One region of the Lysinibacillus zambalensis genome, then DNA from elsewhere that is predicted to be linked to it. Evidence: riboswitches for the same ligand, from Rfam matches in the RefSeq annotation. Region 1 holds a riboswitch; each other region holds the start of a gene.

Region 1 (5,219 bases):
ACAGAAGGAATTGGCAAGCCATTAGATTTAATTTCAAGAGATCATGAATTCAGAAATGATTTCGATGTCATCGTTGCTCATAACGCGACTGCCGAAGAAGTTTTAAATGTATTAACACCTATCGAAAAAGTACCAGCTAATAAAATGCTAAATTCTCTTAGAACGTCGGAGAAAAGTTGGGGTACAACCCAATCAATTAAAATAGATGAATTAATCAGTACTTTAAATAACAAAGAAACAAGCGTAGTCATGTCTGCCATTGAAATTCATGGAGATAGAAGTGTGGGAATGGAGCAAACGAATGTTAAAAAATCAAAGTCTACTGCGGTCTTGAAGTACGCAGGCTTAGCTGTTTTTAAAGAAGATAAATACATCGGGCTTTTATCGGAAGATGAGAGTAGAAGTCTAAGCTTTTTAAAGGACAAAATAGAAAGTACAATTGAAACCCTTACTTGCCCTAAGGGAGGTACTCTATCAACTGAAATTACACACTCAAAGACAAAAATAAAAGGTAAATTTAAAAATGGATCACCCAAAATCAATGTTTCTATAGATGTTAACCAAAATGTCGGAGAGGTTGAATGTGATATAGACCTTACAAAAGAAAAATCGCTTCAATACGTCAATAAAAAAACGGAAGAACTTATTAAAAAGCGAATCGAAAAAACAATCAGTACAGTTCAGCAAAATTATCGGGTCGATATTTTTGGATTCGGCGAAGCACTTCATCGCACAAATCCGAAAGAGTGGAAAAAAATAAAAAAAGAGTGGCTAACCATATTTCAAGAGCTACCTGTTAAAGTTGACGTACATGTCAACACGCAAGGATTAGGGACGATGGAAAACTCATTAGTGAATAAGACGGAGGGAGAATAAGCTATGATGATGGCGATATTCATACTAATCATTTCTGCTGTTATAGCCTTTGCCTTTATTCCTTCATTAAAAAAAAATAAAGAAACAAAAACGATCGTTATTTTTTCAATTTTTTTATTGCTTGGTGCCGCATTAAATATTGCAATCTTATTAAAGGTCAAAATACCGAGCCCACTAGATTTGATTACCTATATTTTTTCACCTATTAAAGATTACATTGTCTCTCTAACAAAGTAATAAGGCAATATTATGTTAAGAAAAAGGGGTAGTTCATGATGGAAAAAGAAATAATTAGTTCAAGACAATTTATGATCATTACCCTTCTTTTTTCAATTGGTACAGCCATTTTAATTATCCCTGCAAGTGTAACAAGCGAAGCAAAGCAAGATGCATGGATTGCAGCGATCATTGGTGTCGTTATAAGTTTGCCCATAGTAAAGCTATTCGTTGCTTTAGGAAATAAAACACCTACCCTTACATTTGTAGAGGCTAATGAAAAGATATTAGGTCGATTTTTCGGAAAATTCACTGCAATCGGCTTTGCTATTATATCTTTACTTTCAGCCGGTGAATTATTATATTTCATTGGAATTTTCATGAAAACAGAAATAATGCCAGAAACACCCACGATGGCGTTTGCATTTATGTTCAGTATTATCATTATTTATGCTGCATTTTTAGGAATTGAAGTTTTTGCCCGTTCTGCAGAAATACTATTTGCAATATTTATATTAATTTTTATTTTCTTTGTCCTTTTTATTGCACCATCTATACAGATTGAAAATATTCAGCCAATAATGGAAACACCAAAAAAATCATTATTCTTTAGTATAATTCGATTTATAAGTCTTTTTTCATTCCCCCTTGCCGTATTATTAACGATTTTCCCTTCCGCAGTTAACGTCCAAAAATCTGCGCAAAAAGGTTTTTACATTGGTGCAATTTTGGGAGGAATTGTCTTAATCACGATCATCACACTATCAATCCTTGTCCTTGGCCCGGCAAATACTGCTTCACGGACATTCCCAAGCTATGCATTAGCCCAAAGAATTTCAATTGGGGACTTTTTACAACGTATTGAAGTGATTATGGCAGCCATGTGGATTATCACTATTTATATTAGAACTTATATGTATTTTTATGCTGCGGTTATCGGTATCGCACAAATATGTAAAATTAAAAATCATCGACCGCTCATTTTACCACTCGGCATGATTATCCTTGGACTTTCACAAATTGTTCATCCGAATATTATTCATTCAGATATTTACAATAGAGAAACATGGCCTATATTCGCCTTCATTTTAATGATTTTATTGCCATTACTATTATTAATTGTCGCGAAGATTCGTAAAATCGATGGTCATCAAGGAAATGTGATGCATTGTGATAGTAGTACGCAAAATCAAAATGGAAATTCTACACAGAGTGATAGTAGTAGCAATGGCGGGAATGCTTCTCAAAGTGCTGGTGGTAGCAATAACGATAATTCTGCCCAAAGTGCGAGTAATAACAATAATCCTACTCAAAGCGATTGTAATGGCAATGGTGGGAATGCTTCTCAAAGTGCAAGTAGTAACAATGGCGGTAACGCTGCTCAAAGTGCAAATAGTAGCAATAACGAAAATCCTACTCAAAGTGCAAGTAATAATAATGCCGAAAATCCTACTCAAAGTAAAAGTGAAAACGATACCGGAAATTCTACACAGAATGATAGCGATACCGGAAATACTCCAAACAGTGAAAAGAATAAAAAATCGCCAGACAATTAACAGCATTGTTGTTCATCACCAAAAGCGAAGCGGCTCATCGGACGCCCCAGGAAGGTGCTCTACCAGAACGGAAATGAGAAAAAAAAATGATGACCCTATAATATCAAGGTCATCATTTTTCTATAGCACTAAATATGATATTCAATTTGTTCAACAAAATCCCATTCGTATGGTGTTTCTTGATAAACATAGTAGTTCAACCAGTTCGAGAATAACAAATGTGTATGGGCACGCCATGTATTAATCGGCTCATTCCCTGGATCATCATTTGGGAAGTAATTCACTGGTACCTCAATATCTAATCCTTTCGCAACATCACGACTATATTCATCCGCTAAAGTTGTTGCATCGTATTCAAGGTGACCAGTAATCATAATATTTTTATTGTCTTTAGATTGCACAATGAAAACACCAGCATCTTCTGAATAAGAGAGCAATCGTAAATCAGGATGGTTGCGTACTTCATCAATCGATACAGACGTATAACGCGAATGTGGTGCCGTAAACAAATCACTAAAGCCGCGTACTAAATCCACTGTTAAATCCGTAATAACATGAGAATATACACCTGAGCATTTAGCAGAAAGCCCAATTTTGCCAATATCGTAATGATGGTATAACGCTGCCTGAGCACCCCAACATATATGTAGAACCGATGTTACGTTTGTTTTGGACCAGTCCATAATTTCTGAAATTTCCTGCCAGTAGTTCACTTCTTCAAATGGCATTTTTTCTACTGGTGCCCCCGTAATAATCATGCCATCATAGCGACGATGACGAATTTGATCGAACGTCGTATAAAATAATTGTAAATGTGATTTACTAACATTTTTCGATTCATGAGTAGCAGTATTCAAAAATGTAATATTCACTTGTAATGGGGTATTCCCTAATAAACGTAGTAATTGCAGCTCTGTTTTTTCTTTTTCTGGCATTAAATTAAAGATTAAGATATTTAACGGACGAATTTGTTGAGTTTTCGCTCTATCCTCTTCCATTACGAAGATTTTTTCCTCACGTAAATGTTCTCCAGCTGGTAAGTTTTTTGGAATATTAATTGGCATCTTGCATTCCCCTCTCTTATATTTCTCTCTGTTAACCCATTATTGGCCTTAGTCTCCATACACAGGCCTTGCGTAAAGTCTTTTTTTCGATGAAATTAAAAAATCCCCCTCATTCCATTTGAGATAGAATGAGAAGGATGTTTACCACGTTCACTCTTATCTCTCAAAGGACAAATCCTTTGCTGGAATTAGCACCTTTCTAACTTTTGTTAGAGGTTGCTGAAGCGTCATCGGGCCAAATCCCTCAACTTCTCTTGATAAGATTATTTAATTAAAAAGAATTGTACCATGAACAATTAAGAATATCAACAATACATAGAATATTTTGTTATTAACCATGCATGTCATTATGTAATTTGTTTAAAACTAATATCGAAGCTAAGTCCATATATTTTATGGTAAACAAGCTGTAATTATGTTAACATATACCTTTAGTAACAGAGAGGAACGTGAATAGTTTGATTAAAATTGAATTTCCAAAACCAGATTTAGTAATTCGCCAACGCGAACAAGATGTAAAGCCAGGTGATGTACCAATCACACCGTATTTCGGTTTTATTGATTTCCATAAAATTACACGTGAAAATGGCGGCATTTTCTTATTCTACAATGAACAGAATGAACTATTATTTGTCGGTAAAGCACGTAAGATTCGTCAACGTATTAAAAAGCATTTCGAAGACAATGTGTCACCGATGAAAAATCACCGTGATGAAGTTTTCAAAATTGAAGTGTACGAAGTAGATGATCCAATGGAACGTGAAATTTACGAAACATACGCGGTTAATACATTCCGCGCTAAATACAATGTTGATAAAGTTTTTTATTAAGATAAAAGATCTTATATAACATAAAATAAGAATCTACAAACCATCTGTACATGATGGCTTGTAGATTCTTTTATTATTTTCACTCTACGAAAAAGGCTTTACGTTCTTTTGTAATCCATTCCCCTAGCTCCGTATCATCGCGCTTTAACAGTCGATTGACAAGCACGTCATGCCATATATAATCTTCTAGTAAATAAATATGCACTGGGTCATTTGTTATAAAAGCCGTTTCTTGATTGGACGGTGAGTGACCATAAATCATCTCTTGACCATCTATAGACAGTATAAACCAATGGGGCGTAGTAGCATTCCTCGTATATTGAGTAATGCGATGCTGGTCAATCGATGCAACATTTTCATCCACATACAATGTAATGCCATGAACCGGAATACGCTGAGAGACCTCATGTATATCTTCTCGCAATTTTTCATACATATCTTCCCACATTGATAATAATACTTTTTTCTCCGCTTTTTGTAATAACGACTGACAATAATTGACGATTGCCTCTTTTCCTTTTAGCGTAACGACCTTATGCTCCGCTTCCTGCTCTTTTACCTCTAATTTTTCTAATTGATCACTAATCGACGTGAAATTCGATTGCCAGCGTTGCTCAATTTGTTGTAAAAACACAGCAACTGGAATGGAAGAGTATGTCGTTTGATCTGCCGTTTCT
Region 2 (5,219 bases), on a different contig from region 1:
TGGCTTCAGCATTAAATATTTCGGCCTTTAACATTGGTATTTTCCTAGGATCATACATTGGAGGAATTATCGTTAGCCAACAATCATTAGCGCATACTCCTATATATGGATTCGGCATGGTGATGATTGCTGCAGCTACTACGTTCCTATGGTTAATCTTCGATAGAAACAAACAATAGGTCCGTTTCTTATAAATAAAAAATGTGAGGAAGGTGCTTTCTAAAATGCACCTTCCTTTTTGCTATTTATTAGATTCAAGGAAAGTATCATCAAAATATGCTTTTAAATTTGGATACAGATAGTCTAATGACGATAGAATATCGGCATCATCATCAAATAAAATTTCATGTTCAATTTCATATATGGCACAACTTTCTTCATCAGCGTTATTATTTAAATCAATACAAATTATTTTTCCATACTCTGTATCCCACGAAAATGGAAGATATCCTAAACTGCATAATGATGGATTAAACATATCTCTTACATTATTTAAAGGATCCTCAATACTTTGGTCAGGTATTACACCAAAATAATGATGATACGTTGAAATAAAAGCTTTATACCATTCGGGAAAATTAAGTCCGAACTCTTTTTCTAACGTTTGAATATCTCCCTCCGTTACGGTGGAAGGAATCATTCTCCACACAGACCACTCTGCATCGATATCAACTACCTTCATTTCTTCAGGTACATCCAGGCACATCCACCTACAAAATCCATCTTCAGACACCTGATTATAACGTTCATAGTAAACTTCAAAACCATTTTTTATGTATGCACGAATATCCATTTTAATAACTCCTTTTGAAGAAGAATAAATTGATCGGGATTTAAGCCGTTGAACTGAGGTCCTTTTCGCTCAAGCTTTTCAAAGCACGGCCATTAACACCTAAAGTCTCTGTTGTACATAAGATAATGTATCAACTATAGGATAGGAGGAATTTAGTGTATTACAATCCTTATCCGTATTTTGTCTATCCTAATTATTATCCGGCATGGGTAATGGCAAATCAACCAACTACTCAACTACCTTCTAGACATCTAGCAATGCCTGACCCAACGAATAGAGGTCCATTTCCATCCATCAATACAGTAAAATTAAAGACTTCTGCGAAACGAATCAAAGTTATTATGCAGCAAGCACAATTACTTACGGATAAAATTGATGAATCAGAGCAATTTGCACATGATCTTATGAACGCAGCACAACAATCAAATAAAACAGAAGTTGAAAAGTTAATTGCGTCAACAGGCATTACGGTAAAATTCGATACTACCTATACACCAGATGGATTTCGTATACTATTTACTGATAGCGGCTGTTGTAAGCTAACACTAATTTTGGGTTGGTGAAAAGTTGGTCCTTTGAAGAGGGCCTCTTTTTTTTGCCTTTAGCATCTTCTTTATGAATTATAACCACGTATCCCTACTGAACTTGTAAACTATATATAAATATGCTAAAGTATTCATAAATTTCATTTCTGAAAATTCTTATATTTTATTTTCTTATCAAGAGAGACGGAGGGATTGGCCCTATGAAGTCTCAGCAACCAGCCTATAGGTATGGTGCTAATTCCAAATGGCAAAATTTAGCCTTGAAGATGAGAATACTTACTGCATTTGCTTTGCACAAGAGTCCTCTTCTACAAGGAGGGCTCTTTTTTATTGTTGCATTTAAAATAATTAACAGAAAGCAGGGAACTATAATGACAAACGAACTTTTACAAGCAATACAACTATTGAAATCAAAAGAATGGGTTGATTTAACACATATATTCGGTCCAGACTCTCCTCATTTCTTTATGTTTGATGATGCAAAATTTGAAACATTATTTTCCCATGATGATGGCTTCTTTGCACAACAATTCACTTTCCCTGGGCAATACGGAACACATATCGACCCACCTATCCATTTCGTGCGAGATGCACGTTATTTAGAGGAATTGGAGCTAAAAGAACTAGTGCTACCACTAATCGTTATTGATAAATCGAAGGAAGCTGAAATTAACAACGATTACACGTTAAGCATTCAAGATATTCTTAACTTTGAAGCTGAATATGGAGAAATTGAAGAAGGTACCTTCGTTGCGCTACGTACCGATTGGAGTAAACGTTGGCCAGATAAAGAGGCTTTCAGCAACAAAGATGCTGATGGCAATAATCATATTCCTGGCTGGGGATTAGAAGCGTTGCAATTTTTATTCAACGAACGAAAAGTAAGTGCGATCGGCCACGAAACTTTTGATACGGATTCAGCAACAGATTTTCGTAAAAACGGTAAGTTAGATGGCGAATATTTTGTGCTTGAGCAAGATACTTATCAAATTGAGCTTATGACAAATTTGGATAAGCTACCTCCAAAAGGCGCCGTTATATTCAATATTGTGGCAAAGCCTGAAAAAGCATCTGGATTCCCTGTCCGCTCATTTGCTATATTGCCTTAATATAGCAACAGGTCTGATTCAATACATATTGAACCAGACCTTTCTTAATCATTTATTTAGATTTTTTTCCTTTTTAGAAACACGATCAACATAAGAGCTATGAACTTAATACGATTTTTTCCATTAAATGATTTTTAGCTCACGAAGAGCATAATCAATACCATCTTCTGTTGATTTCTTTGTTACAAAATTAGCGACATTTTTTAAAGCTTCACTACCATTACCCATCGCAATACCAAAGCCGACCTGCTCTAGCATGTCGATATCATTATCTCCATCCCCAAAAGCAAGTGCTTCTTCTGTACTCAAGTCGAAATATTCTAGTACAGCTTGAACAGCAATAGACTTAGAAATATCATGTTGCAAAATATTTGTAATGTACGGATGCCACCTTTTAAATAATAAATGAGGAAATGTAGAGGTATACTTTTTCTCAATATCCTCATCAACATATAAACACATTAAATACACCTCTTGCGTTACAATATCTTCATTGATAACGGGAAACTCCCGCAAAGATAATGTTTCTTTCATAGCTTTTAATGTTTCTTCTTCTTGGACGTTATTCATTGATAATGTTTCTGTGAAAAACGATAGACTTTGTTTATTTTCATCAGCAAAAGCCTTCACTACTTGGACCACTTCTTTGGCGACCGGTATTTTATGTATGACTTGATCTTGGTGCTTAACATATGCACCATTAGCTGTAATAAACGTCTCTATTCCTACATTTCTTAAATCCTGGCACATTGATAAAGGTCTTCCTGTAGCAGCTACAATATGAATTCCTTTATCCTTTAATTGTTGAATAGCATTCCTTGTACTTTCTTGCATACGACCATCTTCATAATTAACAAGCGTTCCATCTACGTCAAAAAATACAATTTTATAATCCATTGTTCTCTCCTTTTCATTTTGTATATTTTCACCAAGTGCATTGGTGATAAATCTATAATTAAAAGGCTAATTTTCACTACAGGCAAGCGTTGTATGACTCCTCTTATTGGTCAACATCCAATTCTATATTTTCCCAACTAATACAATTTTTATTTTACATTAAGAAACATCTTTATACCGAAATTAGTTATAGGTAATATTACATACGCAATAACTTTTTTAATTAAATATATGTACGTATTTTGACAAACTTAAAAGAATGTATAACTTGCTTTAACTACACCGATAAACACTATTACGGGTACATACCTAAATTTCAAAAAACTAAGAAAGTAATGAACATTTTTATTTTAATAATTCTAAAGGAGTATACCAAAGAACATAGAATTGTTAAAATAAGAGAAACTAAATTAAATATATTGAACGACATTGTCCTTCATATAAATAGAACAAAAGAAATATACCCACATTCATCTCACTACCGTCAGAGGTGAGAGTATTCTACATGAAATTATTATTTGGGTGGAAAGGAGTTGATTCTGATGGCATTTAACATTTACTACTATGAAAGTAGTGTGGATTGTAAGTTTTGTAAAAAGCATTTTACTACATATAAAGTACGCCCTAATCGATATAAAATTATCGAAGAACAAACAGACTTCATGCCAGTTTATGAGGGTTTAAACCCGTTATTATATGAGGTTGCCGTTTGTCCGCATTGTGGCTACGCGTACCACAAATCTATGACAAGAACGTATGGACCTTTCATGCTTCTTATAGATGAGCTTTACATTAAAGAGCTACAAAAACCAATGGATATTTGCAAAGAACGTACGATTGATGATGCCATTGTAAGCCTTAAATTAGCCTACCTTGTATCAAGAGCATCAATGGAAGAGTCACTTCTTATGGCCAATTTCGCACTAAAAATAGCATGGCTATATCGCTTAAAAGATGATCATGAATCGGAAATGCGCTACCTCTTTGCTGCAAGAGACTTTTACAGTAAATCTTTTGCATCCAATCAAGAGGGCGGAGAGAGAATTCAATATTTACATGCAGAATTAAGCCTTCGACTTGGAGATATTGCTGAGGCGAAAAAAGGATTCTCTCGATTAATTGCAGATCGACATGTTTCCAATAAATATCGAAAACTAGCACGAAATCGTTGGGAAAACTATAAATATGACGATCAACCTAACAACGTAAATGACAATATAGAAGAAGTCATCAATTAATATAAACAGGGAGAGTAATAAATATGCTGCTATTCACCAAAAGGATTGATGTGAGAGAAGAAGATATTTTTTCGGAATTACATCATTTTTTACTAAGAAAAAATAATCGCTATTTAACGAACGATGAGGTAGTTTCATTAACTGGGGTTTCATCAGACCTACTCTATAAATGGGTCAAAACAGGAAAATTAAAAAAATCGATTTTCCCTAATTTAGGTGCACCTTGTGAACGCTGTGGACAAATTACTCAGGCAAAAATCTGTGTTAGCTGCTCATCAACCATCGTTAGTACATTAAAACAAGAGGAAAAGGATCGTGCATGGTTCAATCAAATACAACGGAATCATCCTAGAGCTAGCACTTATCACTATAAATAAAATTACATCTCTACAGTGTACTTACACTTTGGAGATGTTTTTTTACCTTCCTCCGCTTAAATAATCCAAAATAATGACATTTGACCAAATTTAAATAAACTCCCCTTTTACTTTAAACTTCACTATCTATAATTGGTCTTAACATATAACGAAGGACTGATAGAGAGTGACAAAAGGTAAGTAACGTAAGGTCTTATTATCATTAAGTATCGCACTAACAAGCTTTGTAGCGTTCAACGGAGTTTCAAATGCATCCGCAG
Region 3 (5,219 bases), on a different contig from region 1:
GCCTTAAAAGCACGAGATACCCCTAATGTTCCTGCCTTAACATTCAACATATCCTGACTAGTTTCTAGCAACAGAACGTCAGCTCCGGCTTCGATTAATGCCTTGGCCTGAACATAGAAGTTTTCCTCTAATTCATCAAATGTAATACCACCTGTAACTGACAAGGTTTTTGTGGTTGGTCCCATAGCCCCCGCTACAAAACGTGGCCAATCGGATGTAGAAAACTCATCTACTACTTTGCGTGCAATTTCCACAGCACGTGTATTGATTTCTTCTGCCTTCGCACCAAGATCATATTCATTTAATACAAGTGGAGTACTTCCAAATGTATTTGTACAAATAATATCTGCTCCAGCTTCTAAATATTTTCTATGAACTTTTTCAAGCACATCTGGTCTAGTTAGCACGAGATTTTCATTACAGCCATCATATTCCTCGCCGCCAAAATCCTCTGCTGATAAATTTTCATTTTGTAGCATTGTACCCATTGCGCCATCAAGAATTAAAATTCGTTTCTCTAGTTGTTCTTCAATCAAGTGCTTAGCCATTTATACTTACCCCTTTTTTCTGTTCATCCAATTGCTCAATAAATTTCATCAATTCTAGTGTCATGTCATAGCGTAAAAATGGTGTGATGAGGTAAATACCATTGAAATATTCCGCTGCTACTTCTACTAATTCCTTGGCAATTGCAATCCCTTCTAGTGTTGCGCGTTCTTTATCATCGCCACATGCCTTCATACGGGCTAACACATCATCGGATAGTTTGATGCCTGGCACTTCATGATGTAAAAACTCCGCACTTTTATAGCTCGTTACTGGCATAATACCTATATAAATTGGTGTTTCTAAATGCTTTGTCGCCTCGTATATTTCCACGATTTTTTCCTTTGTATAAACAGGCTGCGAAATAAAATAATCTGCCCCATATTCAATTTTCTTCTCTAATCGAGATACCGCGCGATCTAGTACACGTACATTAGGATTAAAGGCAGCCGCTACAGAGAAATTCGCCTTTTTACGAAGTGGTTTCCCCGAGAACGATACACCTTCATTTAACTGTTTTATTAATTGGATTAGCTCCATTGAAGATACGTCATAAACGCTTGTGGCCCCTGGGAAATCGCCCACCTTCGTCGGATCTCCAGTCACTGCTAAAATATCGTGAATACCTAGTGCATTTAATCCCATTAAATGTGATTGAAGTCCAATTAAATTACGATCTCGGCATGTTATATGAGTTAACGGTCGTACCCCGTGTGTTTCTTTCAGTAAGGCACCCATTGCGACATTACTAATCCTTGGAGAAGCAAGTGAATTATCTGCCATCATGACTACATCTGCGCCCGCCTCATATATTTTTCTTGCTCCCGCAATAAAGCCTTCAATTTCTAAATGTCTTGGTGTATCTAATTCCACTATAACTGAGCGTTCTCGTTTTACTTTTACATGTAATGGTTCGTAATTTGCTGGCTCAGCCTCACGGACAATCTCTACTTTTTCTGGCTTTGCATACTTTTCTTCGACTGGAGATAACTCCTCTAAGTACTTTTTCGCTGCAGCAATATGCTTTGGTGTCGTACCACAGCAACCACCAATTAAACGTACCCCCTGATCACGAAGCTCTACAGCTGCTCGACCAAAATAATCTGCCTCCGACTCATAAACGACACGGCCATCCTCTACATCAAGAAGAGAAGCATTCGGATACGCTGACATAAATGCTTTCTTAGGAAGCTCCACACCTTCAAATGCTTGTATTGTATGGTGAGGACCTAAGCGACAGTTAACACCTACGAGATCAGCACCTAGCGCTTCAAGTTCATGTAAAGCGTTATTTAAGCTCATTCCATTTTGTAAAATTCCTGGTTCGTGCATAGAAACTTGAGCAATAATCGGTAATTTCGTTTTAGCTCGTAGCATTGCTAAAGTCGCTGTTAACTCTTCAAAATCATAATATGTCTCAAGTAAAAGGCCATCTGGATTTCCTGCAAGTAAAACGGTTGCCTGCTCATCAACTGTTGCTAAAATTTCCTCTAACGTTGCGTCGCTTTTTCGAATACCACGGATTCCCCCAATAGTACCTAAAACAAATTGTCCACCATCTGCCGCTGCTCGTTTTGCAATCGTTATAGCAGCTTCATTAAACTGCTGCACACGAGATTCTAATCCATAGCGGGCTAATTTTATGGCATTAGCTCCGTAAGTGTTCGTTTGAATAATATCGGCACCTGCCGCTATATACTCTCTATGAATCTTTTCAATTAATTCAGGTCTTTGTATATTCATTTCCTCGTGGCAATACTCCAAGCCATAGCCATATAAAACTGTACCAATTGCACCATCTGCTGTAAGAACATGCGTTTTTAACCTTTCAAGCAATCCCATAAAACTAGCCTCTCTTCCTTTATTTATAAAAATTAAAATGCAAAAAGCCTTCTTTTACATAAAAAGAAGGCTTTAACGTTTCGTCATTGTTTTTCCTTCTCATCTTCGACACTACGGTCCTCTGGATTTAGCACCTGACAATAAGTTGGTTGCTGAAGCTTCACAGGGCCAGTCCCTCAGCTTCTCTTGATAAGAATGTTGTATGAATTTTTTAAATAATTAAAAGAATCATATCGTTTACGAACGATTGAGTCAAGACTATTTCACAGAACAGAGGTAAAATCTCACGAAAAATACCATATTTTGATTTAAATCAAACAATTACGATAGTTTTTCAGCAAGCTCCTCACCAATTTTTTTACCATTTTGAATACACGCACCTATGCCCACTCCGAAATAAGAGCAACCCGCTATTGATAAATTCGGATAGTTTTTCTCAAGCTCTTGTACGAGACCTTGCAACGCTTCACGATGTGCCAAATCATACTTTGGCATTTGGTCGATCCATTTTGTCACGTCCACAATTGTTGGTGTTTCCTCAATCCCCAAGCTTTTTCTTACATCTTCTAGAGCAACCGCTGCTAACTCTTCATCTGACATCAAACGCAATCTCTCATACTCAGGGTTAATGCTCTTATAAAAAAGTCGTACAAGTAATTTTCCTTCTGCTGACGTGTGTTTCCACTTGCGACTTGTCCACGTTGCTGCATTACAAATAACATCCGAATTATGTGACACAATATAGCCTGTTCCATCCGCGGGTAATCTATTATCTGGTACATCAAACCCTAAGTAAATCGTAATGGCGGATGCAGTATTGAATTGTTCAAAATAGCCGTTCAAAGATTCATCCTGCAATAAGCTTTGTACCGCTTCATTTGGCAGTGCCATGACAACATGATTTGCTTCAATTATTTTACCGTTTGCTAATGTAACGGAGTACTGATTCTCCTGCTTTTTAACACTTATAGTGGCAATCCCTTTTATAATTTCTACATCCGTTAATGTTTCTTCAAGTCGATCAATTAATGACGATAAACCATTTTTAAATGAAATAAATTTTTTATTGGCGGCTTTCAAAAATTGTTCCCTGTTTGCATCAAAGCCTTTAATAATACTACCGTAATCATTTTTGTAATCGATTAAATACGGTAAAGTGGAAGCAATTGAAAGTTGATTTAAATCTCCCGAGTATACACCTGCAAGTACGGGCGCTATTTGGTTTTGAACAAGCTCCTCACCTAAATAGTACGTTAAAAATTCTCCAATCGAACTTTCCTTTGTAAATTCTTCATTTGGCATGGTTAAATCCTTTAATGCTTCTTTTTTACCTTTCTCTGATACAAGCGTGCTTTCCTCTAGAGATTGTAAGCTCATAGGAATACCAAACGTTGAATCTGCTGGGATAGCATGTAGCTCATTATTTGTGAAAATATACGAAACACCCGTTTCGTTATACACAAGATTTTGTTCAAAATTAAGTTCTTCTACTAACTCCATAACACCTTTATGACGCGCTACTATAGAATCTGCTCCTGTTTCCATGATAAAGCCTTGTTCATATGCAGAGTGAAGCTTACCACCAAGGTATGTATTTTTTTCAACGAGTACTAGCTTTACATTTAAGTTTTTCTCCTGAACTTGACGTTGTAAATAATGCATCGTACACAAACCCGTAATTCCGCCACCTAATACAACTACTGTTTTCATATTAACCGCCCCTATTTTTAGTTCTTTATTTCAGTATAAACTTTTTTTATCGAAAATTACGTTAAACCCTTTACAAATTTAGCAAAAATGGAGCTATCCAGCGCATAGGATAGCTCCATTCTTTTCTATGTTCAATTAGTATATATTGAATTTAACAGCATATTTTCACCGGTATTTTTATCTACCTAGCGGATCGTATATATTAACAGTTGATATAGTGTTATTATACACTACAGTGTAAAGCATCTTTATTTTTCTTTGTCTCCTGCTTTTCACTTCATTAATTTAAATTTTGTGCAAAGCTAGCTAGTTCTTCAGCGGAATTTTTCACTTCATTAAAAGCAATACCTAATTGACTTAGTACTTCTACTATTGCTTGTACTTCTTTTTCCATCTGTCCATTTTGTTCTTTGGCTTCGGTCATAGCGTCCAATATATTAGTAAATTGGCCTTCCGTTTGAACCATGTTTTCCTCACCAGAAGTTACCTCTTCTTGAATATTACTAAGCGAGTGAACAAGTTTATCAGTCCGCTCATTCGTTTTATGTAATAAAGTCGCAACCGATGTGACAGATTCCTTTGTTTGAATCGATAGTTTTCTCACTTCATCTGCAACAACACTAAAGCCTTTACCCGATTCTCCAGCGCGAGCCGCTTCTATTGCCGCATTTAAAGCTAACAAGTTCGTTTGATTAGCAATATTTGTCACAACATTCATAATCGATTCCATTTCCCTTGACATATCTGCCAACTGTGTAATATTTTCCGCTATACCATCAAGCGAATCAATAATATTACTCATATTTTGCGATTGATTCTTTAATCGTTCACGACCTTCTAATGCCTGACTCTCAGCCATAGTCGACACTTGAAGTGATTTTTTTGCCAGTTGTTTAATTTCATCCGATTGTTCACTTAAGCGATGAAACGAGTTGTTTGTTTCCAATGATATTGTGGCAAGACCTTCCGAAGACGCTACGATTTTTTTCTCTATTACTTCTTTTCTACGTTCTATTTTTTCATGAAGCTGCTCAATGGTATGCTCAAAAGCCTCTAAAACTAACTGTTGCTCAAAATTAGATATTTTTGAGATAGCCCTAATTGTATTAAGTTGATCCATT

Evidence for each region. A riboswitch is a leader RNA that binds a small molecule or an ion and turns the genes downstream of it on or off. The one in region 1 is predicted to bind S-adenosylmethionine.
Region 2: linked by a shared signal. The riboswitch ahead of ABNX05_RS09230 (cyclase family protein) and the one ahead of metA (homoserine O-acetyltransferase MetA) in region 1 are both predicted to bind S-adenosylmethionine.
Region 3: linked by a shared signal. The riboswitch ahead of ABNX05_RS23680 (bifunctional homocysteine S-methyltransferase/methylenetetrahydrofolate reductase) and the one ahead of metA (homoserine O-acetyltransferase MetA) in region 1 are both predicted to bind S-adenosylmethionine.

Annotation. Positions count from the first base shown of each region.
Region 1 is NZ_JBEGDG010000001.1:279,139-284,357, forward strand. It holds gene ABNX05_RS01300 (Ger(x)C family spore germination protein) at 1-876, shown strand, start outside; gene ABNX05_RS01305 (hypothetical protein) at 880-1,113, shown strand; gene ABNX05_RS01310 (GerAB/ArcD/ProY family transporter) at 1,149-2,648, shown strand; gene metA (homoserine O-acetyltransferase MetA) at 2,777-3,712, opposite strand; SAM riboswitch class I at 3,866-3,976, opposite strand; gene ABNX05_RS01320 (nucleotide excision repair endonuclease) at 4,171-4,542, shown strand; gene ABNX05_RS01325 (TrmB family transcriptional regulator) at 4,622-5,219, opposite strand, start outside.
Region 2 is NZ_JBEGDG010000005.1:141,909-147,127, forward strand. It holds gene ABNX05_RS09215 (MFS transporter) at 1-179, shown strand, start outside; gene ABNX05_RS09220 (SMI1/KNR4 family protein) at 242-793, opposite strand; gene ABNX05_RS09225 (YuzC family spore coat inner layer protein) at 949-1,356, shown strand; SAM riboswitch class I at 1,507-1,611, shown strand; gene ABNX05_RS09230 (cyclase family protein) at 1,710-2,447, shown strand; gene ABNX05_RS09235 (Cof-type HAD-IIB family hydrolase) at 2,571-3,344, opposite strand; gene ABNX05_RS09240 (DUF2225 domain-containing protein) at 3,887-4,582, shown strand; gene ABNX05_RS09245 (hypothetical protein) at 4,606-4,959, shown strand.
Region 3 is NZ_JBEGDG010000030.1:30,137-35,355, forward strand. It holds gene metH (methionine synthase) at 1-548, opposite strand, end outside; gene ABNX05_RS23680 (bifunctional homocysteine S-methyltransferase/methylenetetrahydrofolate reductase) at 541-2,388, opposite strand; SAM riboswitch class I at 2,485-2,584, opposite strand; gene ABNX05_RS23685 (protoporphyrinogen oxidase) at 2,710-4,098, opposite strand; gene ABNX05_RS23690 (protoglobin domain-containing protein) at 4,379-5,219, opposite strand, start outside.